Regions from separate parts of the Peribacillus sp. V2I11 genome, predicted to be linked through region 2. Evidence: riboswitches for the same ligand, from Rfam matches in the RefSeq annotation. Region 2 holds a riboswitch; the other holds the start of a gene.
The links. Region 2 has a riboswitch for thiamine pyrophosphate ahead of QFZ73_RS18515 (ABC transporter substrate-binding protein). Riboswitches for the same ligand answer to the same signal wherever they lie in the genome.

Region 1 (6,448 bases), 1.6 Mb from region 2:
TGCAATGTGTTGGCACCGCTTCACAAAGTATCGATGAAACCATCGAACATGTGAAAATCAGACATTCATTTGGTAAACCGTTGGCGACATATCAAGGGGTCTCCTTCCCCATTGTGACTCACTATACCCAATTAGAACTGGTGAAGTGGCAAGCCTATCGAGGACTCTGGCTTCGTGACCAAGGGTTGAATCATAGTAAAGAATCGGCTTCTGTTAAGTGGCTAGGTCCCAAATATAGTGTAGAAGCCATCCATGAATGTTTACTGTTGAATGGTCATTATGCTTATACAAAGGAAATGCCTCTTGAGCAACGCTTGCGTGACGTGATTGGGTTGGAAATTGGTGATGGCACTGCACAAGCCAATATGATGGTCATTGCAAAGGACATAATAGGAAAGGAGTTCCGTTCTCATTAATCCAATGGATTAATAATGTTACATTCAGTTGAAACCGAATCGATTACAGAAATGGAAAGCACATAAAGTCGTATTGGGTACCGAATAAGTTCGTAAGGAACAGAGGATTGTTGTGATACAAGGCAAATCATCGTTAATAGACTAGGACAATGAAGGGAATGAAAACGATGGAATTAACAGATGTAATCTATGAAAAAAATGTTGGAATTGCAAAGATAACAATGAACAGACCTAAAGTATACAATGCCTTTCGTGCCAGAACCATTCAGGAATTAATTTGGGCTTTCCGGGACGCTTGGGATGATAATCGTGTTGGTGTAGTGATTCTGACTGGAGCAGGTGAGAGGGCATTTTGTGTAGGTGGAGATCAAAAAGAAAAGGGGGAAGAAGGAGGATATAATCATTCGGGTGGTTTAGGTGGTGGAATGGGACTGGAAATCGAAACGCTGCACCAAACGATCCGCAACATTCCTAAGCCGGTCATTGCAGCGGTTAATGGGTTTGCCATCGGAGGCGGGCATGTCCTTCATGTCATTTGTGACCTAACAATTGCATCTGACACGGCAAAATTTGGCCAGAGCGGGCCAAAGGTCGGTAGTTATGATGCAGGTTTTGGTTCAGCTTATTTAGCACGAATTGTCGGAGAAAAGAAAGCAAGGGAAATCTGGTATTTGTGTGAACAATATTCTGCACAAGAAGCAAAAGAAATGGGACTTGTGAACAAAATCGTTGCCCCAGAACAACTGCACGAGGCAGCAGAAGAATGGGCAAGAAAAATCCTTGATAAGAGTCCTACTGCGCTAAAAATGCTCAAATATGCCTTTAATGCAGATAGTGCCAACATTCAAGGGATTTCACAACTTTCGATGGGCAGTTTAGCGATGTTTTACAATACACAAGAATCGGAAGAAGGAAAAAATGCCTTCCTGGAAAAGAGGCCTGTAGATTTTAAAAAATTCAGAGGTTGATGAGGGGGATGGAAACTGGTGAAATTGGAGACGATTTTGAATCAGGAATATGTGGGGAAATATCAAGGCGTGTGGCCAAACCGAACGATCTTGGATTATTTGAATGATGCTATAGTAAAGCATCCAGATAAGATAGCGATTATAGATAAAAAAAGTAGTTTTACTTACAAGCAGCTGGGTAAGTTGGTCGATCGAATCGCATTGGGTCTCTTGCATATAGGATTGGGTAAGGGGGATGTTGTCTCTTTTCAACTGCCTAACTGGAATGAGTTTATAATCTTACACTATGCTGTTACAAGAATCGGTGCCATTAGCAATCCCTTGATACCGATTTATCGAGATAGGGAAATTGGCTATATGGTTGGGATGGCAGAATCTAAAATGATTGTTGTACCAGATTATTTCCGTGGGTTTTATTACCCTGACATGATTGAGAGACTAAGCCATCAATGGCCATCAATGAAACATATATATGTGATTGGGGACAATGCGCCGAATGGGATGAAACTGTTCTCCTCCTTATTTGAGGAACCTTGGGAAGACCGGATGGATTCATCCATTTTGGATGAAATCACACATGACCCAAATGATGTGACTGAAATTATCTTTACCTCCGGAACCACAGGAAGTCCAAAAGGAGTTATGCATACACATAATACTCTTTGTATATCAACGGATTATTGGATTGACCGCTTACATTTAACACCCGATGACGTTCTTTTCATGGCGTCAACGTTCGCTCATCAAACAGGTTTTGGTTATGGAGTTAGGCTTCCTACACATATTGGAGGTACGGGAGTCTATCAAGACATTTGGAATCCCAGAGAGTTTATTGAATGGGTTGAGAAGGAAAAGATAACGTTTACGGCGGGAGCCACTCCTTTTCTGCAAGATACGGTTCAAATGGAAGGGATAGAAAGGTATGACCTCAATTCGCTACGAGTCTTCGTAGCTTTAGGTGCCCCGATCCCCAGGCATTTAGTAAAGGAAGCCGTGAAAAAAGTACCGTTCAAGATATTGTCAGGATGGGGGCAAACGGAAGATGGCTTGGTAACCTTGACGAGACTTGAAGATCCAGAAGAAAAACTGACGAATACCGACGGAATTCCGTTTCCGGGAATGGAGCTAAAGGTAGTGGATTTTAAAGGGGAGATCTGTGCCCCGAATATAGAAGGCTCTTTATTAGTAAGGGGTCCGGCTCTTTTTGTCGGCTATTTTAAACGGATCGATGATACTTTAGTAGAGTATAATGACGGATGGTTCATTACCGGTGATCGAGGATTCATTGATGAAGACGGATATATCCGGATTTCTGGAAGAAACAAAGACATAATCATACGTGGCGGTGAAAATATTCCAGTCGCTTATGTAGAAAATGTATTGTATGAACACCCGGATATTTCTAGCGCTCAGGTTATTGCGGTACCAGATTCCCGTCTTCAGGAAAAAGCCTGTGCATGTATCAGCATGAAAACGGGGAAGAGCCCGATAACGATGGATTCCATGCAGGAATTTCTCTCGGAAAAGGGTTTGGCCAAACAATATTGGCCTGAATTTCTTGAGATAATGGATGACTTTCCTCGAACGGCTAGCGGGAAAATCCAGAAATTCCGGCTCCGGGAAATGATAAATGAAAAGATAATCGACAATATTTAAGCAGTTTATAATCCATATTGACTAAATGGTGAAAGTGGAGGGGAATATGATGAATAAAAGAATGGCATTTATCACAGGTGCCGGAAGTGGAATTGGCAGAGAGATTGCAAAAAAATTGGCTTCTCGTAATTTTAACATCATCGTGGCTGATATTAATCTTAAAAATGCAGAGGAAACGGTTTCTATAATCGAAAAGTCGGGTTTTGAAGCCAGAGCGGTCCATTGTGATGTAACGAAATTAGAAAGTGTTAAAAAAGCCGTTGAAGAATCAGTGAAGCATTTTCATAGAATAGATATATTGGTTAATAATGCAGGGTGGGATAAGGTGGAACCATTTTTAAAAAGTAATCCCAGCACTTGGAAAAGGATTATCGATATTAATTTACTTGGGCAGATCCATACTTGCAAGGAAATTTTACCTCTTATGATTGAAAACGGTTACGGAAAGGTAGTAAATATTGCATCCGATGCAGCTAGAGTCGGATCAAGTGGAGAGGCAGTTTATTCGGCTGCTAAGGGAGGGGTGATTGCCTTCACAAAAACGATAGCAAGAGAAATGGCACGTCACAAACTCAACATCAATTGTATTGCGCCAGGTCCTGCTGATACGCCCCTATTTCAAGAAATAGGCTCTTATAATGAAGGTATAGCAGGAGCCTTGGAAAAAGCGATTCCATTCCGCCGGCTAGCACAACCAGAGGATATTGCCAGTGCTGTTGCCTATTTCGTTTCGGAAGATGCAGGGTATATTACGGGGCAAACTCTTTCCGTAAATGGTGGATTAACAATGGTTTAAGCGATCATGGTAAGGTGGTAATGCAAGATTGAAAGGTTAGTAACCATAACCATAAATCATGAAAACTTTTTCTAATACGTTTGACAATTGGATTAATCGTGTTAATATAAAGGCAAATGAAATGAATTTAATATACAATTTGTACCACTAGGGGTGCTTTATAGGTAAAAGTTGATTTTACCGGAGAAGCTGAGATTAAAGTATGACTTTAAGACCCTTAGAACCTGATCTGGTTTATACCAGCGTAGGGAAGTGGGGGTCTGGAACAATACGTTTCTGTATTATTTCAAGTACAACCACTTTCTTTACGTTAAAGAAAGTGGTTTTTTGTTTGCAAAAAAAGAGGTGTTAAAAGGTTTTTATCCCGTATCATCCTTTAAAAAATACAATTTGGAGGTAATGGACATGAAGTTTTCAGAGGAAATTCGTCAGGAAGTCGATCACATTTGGGAAGCTAGTTTTAATCACCCGTTTGTTGCAGGGATAGGAGATGGCACTTTGCCATTGGAGTGTTTTCGTTTTTATGTCATGCAAGATGCCTATTATTTATCTCATTTTGCTAGAGTTCAAGCTTTAGGAGCAGTCAAAGCTACAGATTTACATACAACAAGCAGGCTTGCCGGCCACGCACAAGGAACATATGAAGCGGAGTTGAAGCTTCATGAGAATTTTTCTGAGAGATTAGGCATCACAAAAGAAGAAAGGGAAAATTTTAAACCTGCCCCGACTGCTTATGCTTATACTTCCCATATGTACCGTGCGGCTTATTCTGGACATTTAGGGGATGTTATTGCAGCTATCTTGCCGTGTTACTGGCTGTATTATGAAATAGGTGAAAAGCTGCAAGGGTGCTTACCCGAAGAGCCGATTTATCAAGAATGGATAGCGGCTTACGGAGGAGAGTGGTTCCGCACTTTGGTGGAAGAACAAATTGCGAGGCTTGATGAGATTGCTGAAAAAGTAACAGACGAGGATAAGGAGAGAATGAAAGAGCATTTCATCCTTAGCAGCCAATATGAATACTCATTTTGGGAAATGGCTTATCGTTTAGAGACATGGCCTGTGCATAAGGAAACACTAGAAGTATAAAGGAGAATGAAACAATGAAAAAAGGATTGAAATTAACCGATATATTAGTCACGATCGTGATTGCGGTAGCATTTGGAATCGTTTATATCCTTTGGGGTTCGATTTATTATTCCGTTAAACCATTAGGATTACATCTGGATCAACTTATTTATGGAATGTGGTTTATAGCTGGCCCCGTCGCCTTTTTAATTTTACGGAAACCGGGTGTGGCACTTTTGGCAGAGATAGCTGCAGCTTCCGGAGAATTCTTTCTAGGTTCACCATGGGGGCTGACCGTACTGTTATATGGGGTGGTCCAAGGTTTGTTCGCGGAACTGGTGTTCATGGCGTTCAAATATAAAAAATTCAATATGTCGGTAGCCGTTTTAGCTGCGATTGCTTCCTGCCTGGCATCAATCATCATGGATTTTGCTTATGGGGAAATAGGTGCTCTCTCTCTTTGGAATTTATCGTTATTCATGATAGCCAGGTTTGTGGGTTCCATATTCTTTGCAGGTGTGACTGCCTATTATTTAGTTAAAGTACTGGAAGCAACAGGAGTAACTAATCTTGTTCGTCCGGTTTCAAGTAAAGATTATGCAGAACTGGATCAAAAGTAGAGGTTGAGGGCCATGGAACGAATCGTTTCTGTTGAGAAGTTAAGAATGAAATTTCCCGGTGATGAATCTTTGATATTCAAGGACCTATCCATATCGTTTGATAAAGGAGAAAAAGTGCTATTGTTGGGACCATCAGGATGTGGTAAGTCCACTCTTTTGCAAGTGTTAAGCGGATTGATTCCGAATTCCTTCGAAGTCCCGATGAAAGCGGAGGAATTGAAATGCCCTTCATCATGGGGATATGTTTTTCAAGACCCTGATAGTCAGTTTTGCATGCCATTTGCCGATGAGGAAATTGCCTTCGTCCTTGAGAATCTTTCCGTCCCTAAAGAAGAAATGGAAGAGAAGATCCAAAATCATATCCGTAATGTAGGATTGAACCTAGGCCATACAAGTATAGAAACATTATCAGGCGGGATGAAACAGCGTCTGGCAATCGCTTCAGTATTAGCCCTTGAACCAGAAGTGCTATTTTTAGATGAACCAACCGCCATGCTTGATCCGGAAGGGACAAAAGAAATCTGGGACTTGTTGAAGGAAGTCGGACGAGACAAAACGGTTATTATCGTCGAGCATAAAATTGACCATGTTTTAGAATTCATCGAACGAATCGTTCTTTTTAACGGTGAAGGTCAAATCATAGCTGATGGTCCAAGAGACACCATTCTTTCACTATATAAAAATGAAATGAAAGAACATGGAATTTGGTTCCCTGGTGTTTGGGATGAATATATACATGAGAATGCACCCATTCGGGAACTCCAATTTACAGATGGTTTACCCCTTATGGATGTGCAAGGATTTAGAGGTTTTCGGAATAAAGAGGAAAAAATCAAGGTTGAAGAGCTGAAGGTCCATTCAGGGGAATGGATTGTAATCAGGGGAGAAAATGGCGCGGGGAAGAGTACTCTTTTGCATGCACTG
Region 2 (6,448 bases):
GACAGTCTTCCCGGCATTGATCAAGAGTATATCGAAAACGCGCTCGCAGAGGCCATAGAAGACGCATATAAGCTAGGTTTGACTGGCGGACATACTGAGGACCTCCATTATTACAATGGCTTCATGCCGACATATCAGGCGTTTAAATCGGTAATCGAGGACCGGGAAATGGCCTTTCGCGCCAATTTACTCGTCCATCACGAAGCGTTTGAAGAAATGCTGGCAGCAGGCGGCGGCTATCAGAAAGGTACGCGATATATCAAATTCGACAGCATGAAGATATTTACCGACGGCTCATTAGGCGGACGCACAGCCCTGTTGAGCGAGCCATATGTAGATCAAAAGAATACGAATGGAGTCGCGATATTCACTGAAAAAGAGCTTCAGGAATGGGTGAAAAAAGCAAGGGATGCCGGAATGCCGATTGCTGTCCATGCGATTGGCGATCTCGCTTTTGAATACGTCTTGAATGCAATTGAAGCCCTCCCCCCGAAAAAGGGACAGAGGGACCGGCTCATCCATGCGCAGATTGTCCGGCCGGAGCTGTTGAAGCGGGCGGCAAAGCTGCAGGTAATCTTTGATATCCAGCCGGGTTTCGTCCCGTCCGATTTTCCGTGGGTGGAAGAAAAGGTTCCAGCCAATCTATTGGAGTCCTCTTATGCCTGGAAAACCTATTTGAATTTGGGCATCATTTGTGCGGGCGGGTCGGATGCACCCATTGAGCCATTGAATCCAATTTTGGGCATTCATGCAGCTGTCACAAGGATGAAAATCAACAGTGAGGACCGTACCGTTTATGGTTTTGGTGAAAGGCTTTCCGTTTACGAGGCCTTTGCACTGTATACAAAAGGGAGTGCTGCAGCAATCGGCCAGGAAAAACGTCGCGGTGTGATCATTAAAGGGTACGATGCCGATTTTACCGTGTTTAATCTTGATGTCTTTGCTGCAGCGCCGGATGATCTCCTAAAAGCCGAGGCTGTCATGACGGTCATCGATGACAAAATCATGTATGATAAAAAATAACAGTTGCTAAAAAAGAAATGGACATACAAAATTGTTAGATGGAATTAGATAAAGGAATGTAAATGGAAAGAAGGAAGGTTATGAAAGTCGATCAACAAAAAGAAGGGGCGATCTATGCTGCCCTTTCTTACATGATGTGGGGAATCGTGCCGATTTACTGGAAGTTCCTTCAGGGAGTCGGTGCAACGGAAATTTTGGCTCAGAGGGTATTATGGTCTTTCGTGTTCATGCTGGTTTTATTGATGTTCATGAAAAAGTGGCAAGCGTTTCTTGATTATGTCAAAAACATAATGGGAAACCCCAAACTCTGTGTGGCATTACTAACGGCGTCACTGCTTGTTACAGCTAATTGGGGAGTGTTCATCTGGGCCGTTAACTCAGGACGGATCCTCGACACGAGCCTTGGATATTATATCAATCCGCTAGTCAGTGTACTATTGGGAGTGATAGTCTTAAAAGAAAAATTGAGCGGGGCCCAAATCATTTCATTCCTGCTTGCAGGAACCGGAGTCTTGATCCTTGGCATTCATTTCGGCACGATTCCGTGGATCTCTCTTGTTTTGGCCATGACCTTTGGATTATACGGTCTGGCAAAAAAAATGATCAAGGCCGAGTCGGCGATCGGGCTGACGCTCGAAACGATGATGGTAACGCCTCTGGCCCTGGGTTACCTGATATACTTGATGAACCGATCGGAAATGCAATTCTTTACAGAGGGAAGCACAAGCTTGCTATTGGTGGGCGGCGGGATTGTCACGGCGTTGCCGCTTTTATATTTTGCAAAAGGGGCGGAGAAGATCCCGTTATCGATGCTTGGCATTTTTCAGTATATCGCTCCGACCTTATCTTTATTGATCGGGGTATTCGTCTATCATGAAAGTTTTACCAAAGCACATCTTTTAGCCTTTTTGTTCATATGGTCAGCCTTGGCTGTTTATACACTATCCATAACGAAATGGGGTCAGGCAAGTGCCCGCAGGTTCAAAGGCAAAGGGAATATTGGTGCGTGAATAATAAAAAGATGCTTGGGAGATCCTCCCAAGCATTTTTTTATTCCGGTATTTAATAAAACGGTTTTACGGCATAGGGGAAATGCCAGGGTCATGAAAGGTAAATCTTCGGTCCTATTTCAGAAACAATACAATTGGAAAGGCTGACAGGACTGTGATCGGGCTTTGCACGGGGGATATTTATTTGGAATTGTCTATAGAAGGAACTATCCAGGAAAATGATATGATCTGTCAGGAATGCCGATATGGTGGCGTTCGGCATTCTATTGCTATTTAATTCATCGATGATTCCCTGTGAACTGGTAATCCCGATTCCATGGCCATAAAAGAGGTTTCTCCCTAATAATATGGCATTTTCACCTTGCCATTCAGGAGTTGCCTCGTCGTGATCAGGGTTTTTGAAGTAAACGCAATCACCTGGTAAATAATCCCTTCCTTGATGAATAATGAGAGCCATATTCTGTGGAGGGCGAAAGTCATATAAAAATAGGTCTGAAAAAAGATGGTCGAAATTCCTAGGGCCGATCAAATCCAAAATGGCCTTTAAAAAAGTGACGACTATCGCTGTCCCGCATTCGAAAGCATAAAGCCTTCCATTTATGAAAATGTCAACGAGTGCTGCATGAGGGAGAATCCCTGGCTGAAGTGTAAAGGTGCCACCCTTGGAAAGGCGCCAATATTGATTATTGCATTCCGATTCCTCAAGTGTGGAAAATTCTGCATCACTTTTGTCCAACGCAAAAGCTGCCTCAATGACTCGGTTCCTCAGTTGTATCTCGAAATTGAAATCTCCAAAGTTCCGGTATTCAAAAACGTTAGAATCTTCCGCCAGCAATTGAAGAATTTCAAGCGATTTAGTAGATGCTATACCTGGTTGGATTTGACTGACATCTAACCATTTGTGATTAATCTTTATCATGATCATATCCACCTTTTGCTTATGAAATTAAGGGTTTATAAAACCAGTAAACAGAAATGTCTACAGGTAATGCTCATTATATGAATACCAGCAAAGAAATGACTATTTGGAACGTGTCAGCCAAGAATGATTGGAAATGAAAAGCGGCAGAATTATTTTGCTTTCAATGATTTTTCGTTCAAAAGATGTTTTGCTAGATATCCTAAAGTGCAAGGAATACCTTTCCAATTAGTGAGAAGAAGCAAATTAGTATTCCTTTTTCCCTATGAATTGATATAATGAGAGAGAAATGTTCATATGTGCGAGAAATGTAGGGGGGCCAGTACTGCTGGCTGAGATTGCATCCTTTAGATGCTGACTCTTTGAACCTGATCTGGATGATGCCAGCGGAGGGAACATATTATTACTGACTTTCTGTTTTGTATGTTAACGTCCGAATTCATCTTCGGGCGTTTTTTGCTTTTTTATCCAGTATTTGAATAGAACCTGGAGTCCCCATTATGGTTCCGGCATATGGATCTTATATGATGTGTAGGAGGATAAAAACTTGAATAAATTCTTACCACTGTTAACTTCATTGTTCCTTTTGGCTGGATGCGGTGCAGGCGGAACTAATGAAAAAGAAGAAGCATCCAAAAATGAAGGAAATGAAGAATTAAAAAAGGTATCGGTCGTGCTCGATTGGACACCGAATACAAACCATACAGGATTGTATGTAGCCAAGGAAAAAGGTTATTTTAAAGAACAAGGTCTTGATGTGGAAATTATCATGCCGGGTGAAGCTGGAGCTGATAAGCTTGTCGCTTCAGGGAAATCTGAATTTGGCGTGAGTTACCAGGAGGGCATTACGCAGGCCCGCGTGCAAGGCGTGCCAATTGTTTCGGTAGCTGCCGTCATCCAGCATAATACCTCTGGATTCGCTTCCCCTGAGGCAAAGAACATTAAAACTCCAAAGGATTTTGAAGGGAAAACGTATGGTGGCTGGGGGTCTCCAGTTGAAAAGGCCATTATAGATTCACTCATGAAAAAAGAGAATGCGGATGTAAATAAAGTGGACATAGTCAATACAGGAGACACGGATTTTTTCACTTCGGTTAAAAGGGATATAGATTTTGCCTGGATTTATTATGGATGGACAGGCATTGAGGCCGAGTTGCGAAATGAAAAGCTTAATATGGTTTACTTAACCGAATACTCTGATAAGCTTGATTACTATACGCCTGTTTTGACAACAAATGAAAAGATGATAAAAGAGGATCCCGAGACTGTTAAAGCATTCGTTCATGCAGCATCGAAAGGGTACCAGTTTGCGATTAAGAATCCTGATGATGCAGCAGACATGTTAATTAAGTCTGCACCGGATCTTGATGCAAAACTAGTGAAGAAAAGCCAGGAGTGGCTTGCAGCCAAGTATCAGGATGATGCTCCGCGATGGGGTGAACAAAAGCTTGAAATCTGGAAGGATTACAGTGATTGGATGACTGAAAATAAGCTTCTTGAAGGTGATTTCGATCCTGAAAAGGCATTTACCAATGAATTTTTACCAAAATAGGAGGAAATACAATGGCCAATTCATTAATTAGTATCCAAATTATTCCTAAAGGGGAAAATGTCATCCCCATGGTGGATGAAGCAATCAAGATCATTGAAGAATCAGGTGTCAAGTATGAGGTTCACCCGCTTGAAACGACAATGGAGGGTGAGCTTTCCGAACTTTTTGCCGTGATAGAAAAAATGAATGTAAGAATGATTGAAATTGGATCACCGAATGTCATTTCCCAAGTGAAAATATTATATCAGCCAAGCGGGATTACGATGGATACGTTAACGGAGAAATATCGGGCATGATCGGAAGGGGAATTTGGAAGAAGGGGGCTCCCTTCTTTCTTTTATTATTGTTGCTGATAGTATGGGAGTCAGTGACAGTCTTATTGAAAGTTGAAGAATGGCTGCTTCCCGCTCCATCGGCCATTTTCATTGAAGGAATGGAGTCGTACCGCAATCTTTACGGACAACTTATATCCACTACCGGGCTTGCGTTGTCGGGTTTTTTTTATTGGAAGCTGCATCGGCTTATTAATCGCGGCAATCCTACACCTATTTCCAGGTGTGAAGGACGCGGTTTATCCTCTGCTCATACTATCACAAAATATACCTATCATAGTTTTGGCGCCGCTTTTGGTGATCTGGTTTGGCTTTGGCATGCTGCCTAAGTTAATAGTGATTTCGCTTGTATGTTTTTTTCCGGTAGCGGTTGCATCATTGGACGGTTTTCGCCAGACACCATACGAACTTAAGCATTATTTCAAGATGATGGGAGCGGGAAAAAACCAGTTATTTTGGAAGCTGGAACTTCCTCACTCGATCCCGCTCATTTTCTCCGGCCTGAAAATTTCGGCCACCTATAGTGTAATGGGTGCGGTTATTTCGGAATGGCTTGGGGCAAAATCGGGGATTGGTGTTTATATGACCCTCGCTTCCTCTGCGTTCAGGACAGATCGGGTGTTTGTTGCCATTTTCATCATTATGGGAATGAGTCTGATCTTTTTTGGAATCATCACCTTCCTGGAGAAATACTTAGTTTCTTGGAAGAGAAAGGAGGGCGAAAAGGATGAAACTGGAAATTGATGACGTCTCTTATTCTTTCGATGGTAAACAGAATATATTGGAGAATATGAATTTCCATGTGGATGATGGGGAATTTGTCACGATCCTTGGGCCATCGGGCAGCGGTAAAAGTACATTGTTCCACTTAATTGGCGGCATTTTGAAGCCGGAACATGGCATCATTTCATTGGATGGTAAAAAGATAAATGGCTTAAAGGGCCATATCAGCTATATGCCCCAGCAGCCTTCCCTTTTACCTTGGAGATCGGTATTGGAAAATGTTTTACTTGGAAGTGAACTTGCTGGGATCAGAGATAAAGAAAAGGCAAAAGCCCTTTTGATGAAAGCTGGATTAGAAGAGTACGAGAAAGCATATCCGCATGAATTATCCGGAGGCATGAAGCAAAGGGCAGCATTCATTCGGAGTATCTTAAGTCCACAGGACTTGATGTGCCTGGACGAACCCTTTTCTGCCTTGGATGAACTGACAAGATTGCAAATGCAAAAATGGCTGTTGTCGGTTTGGGAAGAAAATCGGAGGTCGGTGCTTTTTGTTACTCATAGCATAGATGAAGCGGTTTTCCTATCAGATAGAATTTATGTGTTATCAGCAAAACCGGCTGCTGTCATCAAAGAAGTGGAAGTTCCATTTCCAAGGCCAAGAAGAGAAGAACAGCTTCTCAGTGATGAATTTTTTCATATGAAGAGAGAATTATATACAGCACTAAAGCCAACTTTTTCTACTTAAGGGAGGCGATTAAACTTGAGAATGATCGACAGCCATATCCATTTGGATCGGTATGATGAAAGTAAACGGAAGCAGATCCTGACAGACATGGAAAAGGTTCATATGGAATCCTTGCTGACTGTTTCCATGAATTTGGCTTCT

Region 1: another riboswitch for thiamine pyrophosphate. It lies ahead of tenA (thiaminase II); the one in region 2 lies ahead of QFZ73_RS18515 (ABC transporter substrate-binding protein).

Annotation. Positions count from the first base shown of each region.
Region 1 is NZ_JAUSYW010000001.1:5,427,696-5,434,143, reverse strand. It holds gene QFZ73_RS26475 (acyl-CoA dehydrogenase family protein) at 1-416, shown strand, start outside; gene menB (1,4-dihydroxy-2-naphthoyl-CoA synthase) at 584-1,384, shown strand; gene QFZ73_RS26465 (AMP-binding protein) at 1,403-3,040, shown strand; gene QFZ73_RS26460 (SDR family NAD(P)-dependent oxidoreductase) at 3,090-3,836, shown strand; TPP riboswitch at 3,976-4,104, shown strand; gene tenA (thiaminase II) at 4,242-4,925, shown strand; gene QFZ73_RS26450 (ECF transporter S component) at 4,940-5,524, shown strand; gene QFZ73_RS26445 (ABC transporter ATP-binding protein) at 5,537-6,448, shown strand, end outside.
Region 2 is NZ_JAUSYW010000001.1:3,785,288-3,791,735, forward strand. It holds gene QFZ73_RS18500 (amidohydrolase) at 1-1,023, shown strand, start outside; gene rarD (EamA family transporter RarD) at 1,104-2,033, shown strand; gene QFZ73_RS18510 (protein-glutamine gamma-glutamyltransferase) at 2,125-2,952, opposite strand; TPP riboswitch at 3,255-3,364, shown strand; gene QFZ73_RS18515 (ABC transporter substrate-binding protein) at 3,500-4,504, shown strand; gene QFZ73_RS18520 (thiamine-binding protein) at 4,516-4,800, shown strand; partial or broken gene QFZ73_RS18525 (ABC transporter permease) at 4,797-5,580, shown strand; gene QFZ73_RS18530 (ABC transporter ATP-binding protein) at 5,564-6,307, shown strand; gene QFZ73_RS18535 (TatD family hydrolase) at 6,329-6,448, shown strand, end outside.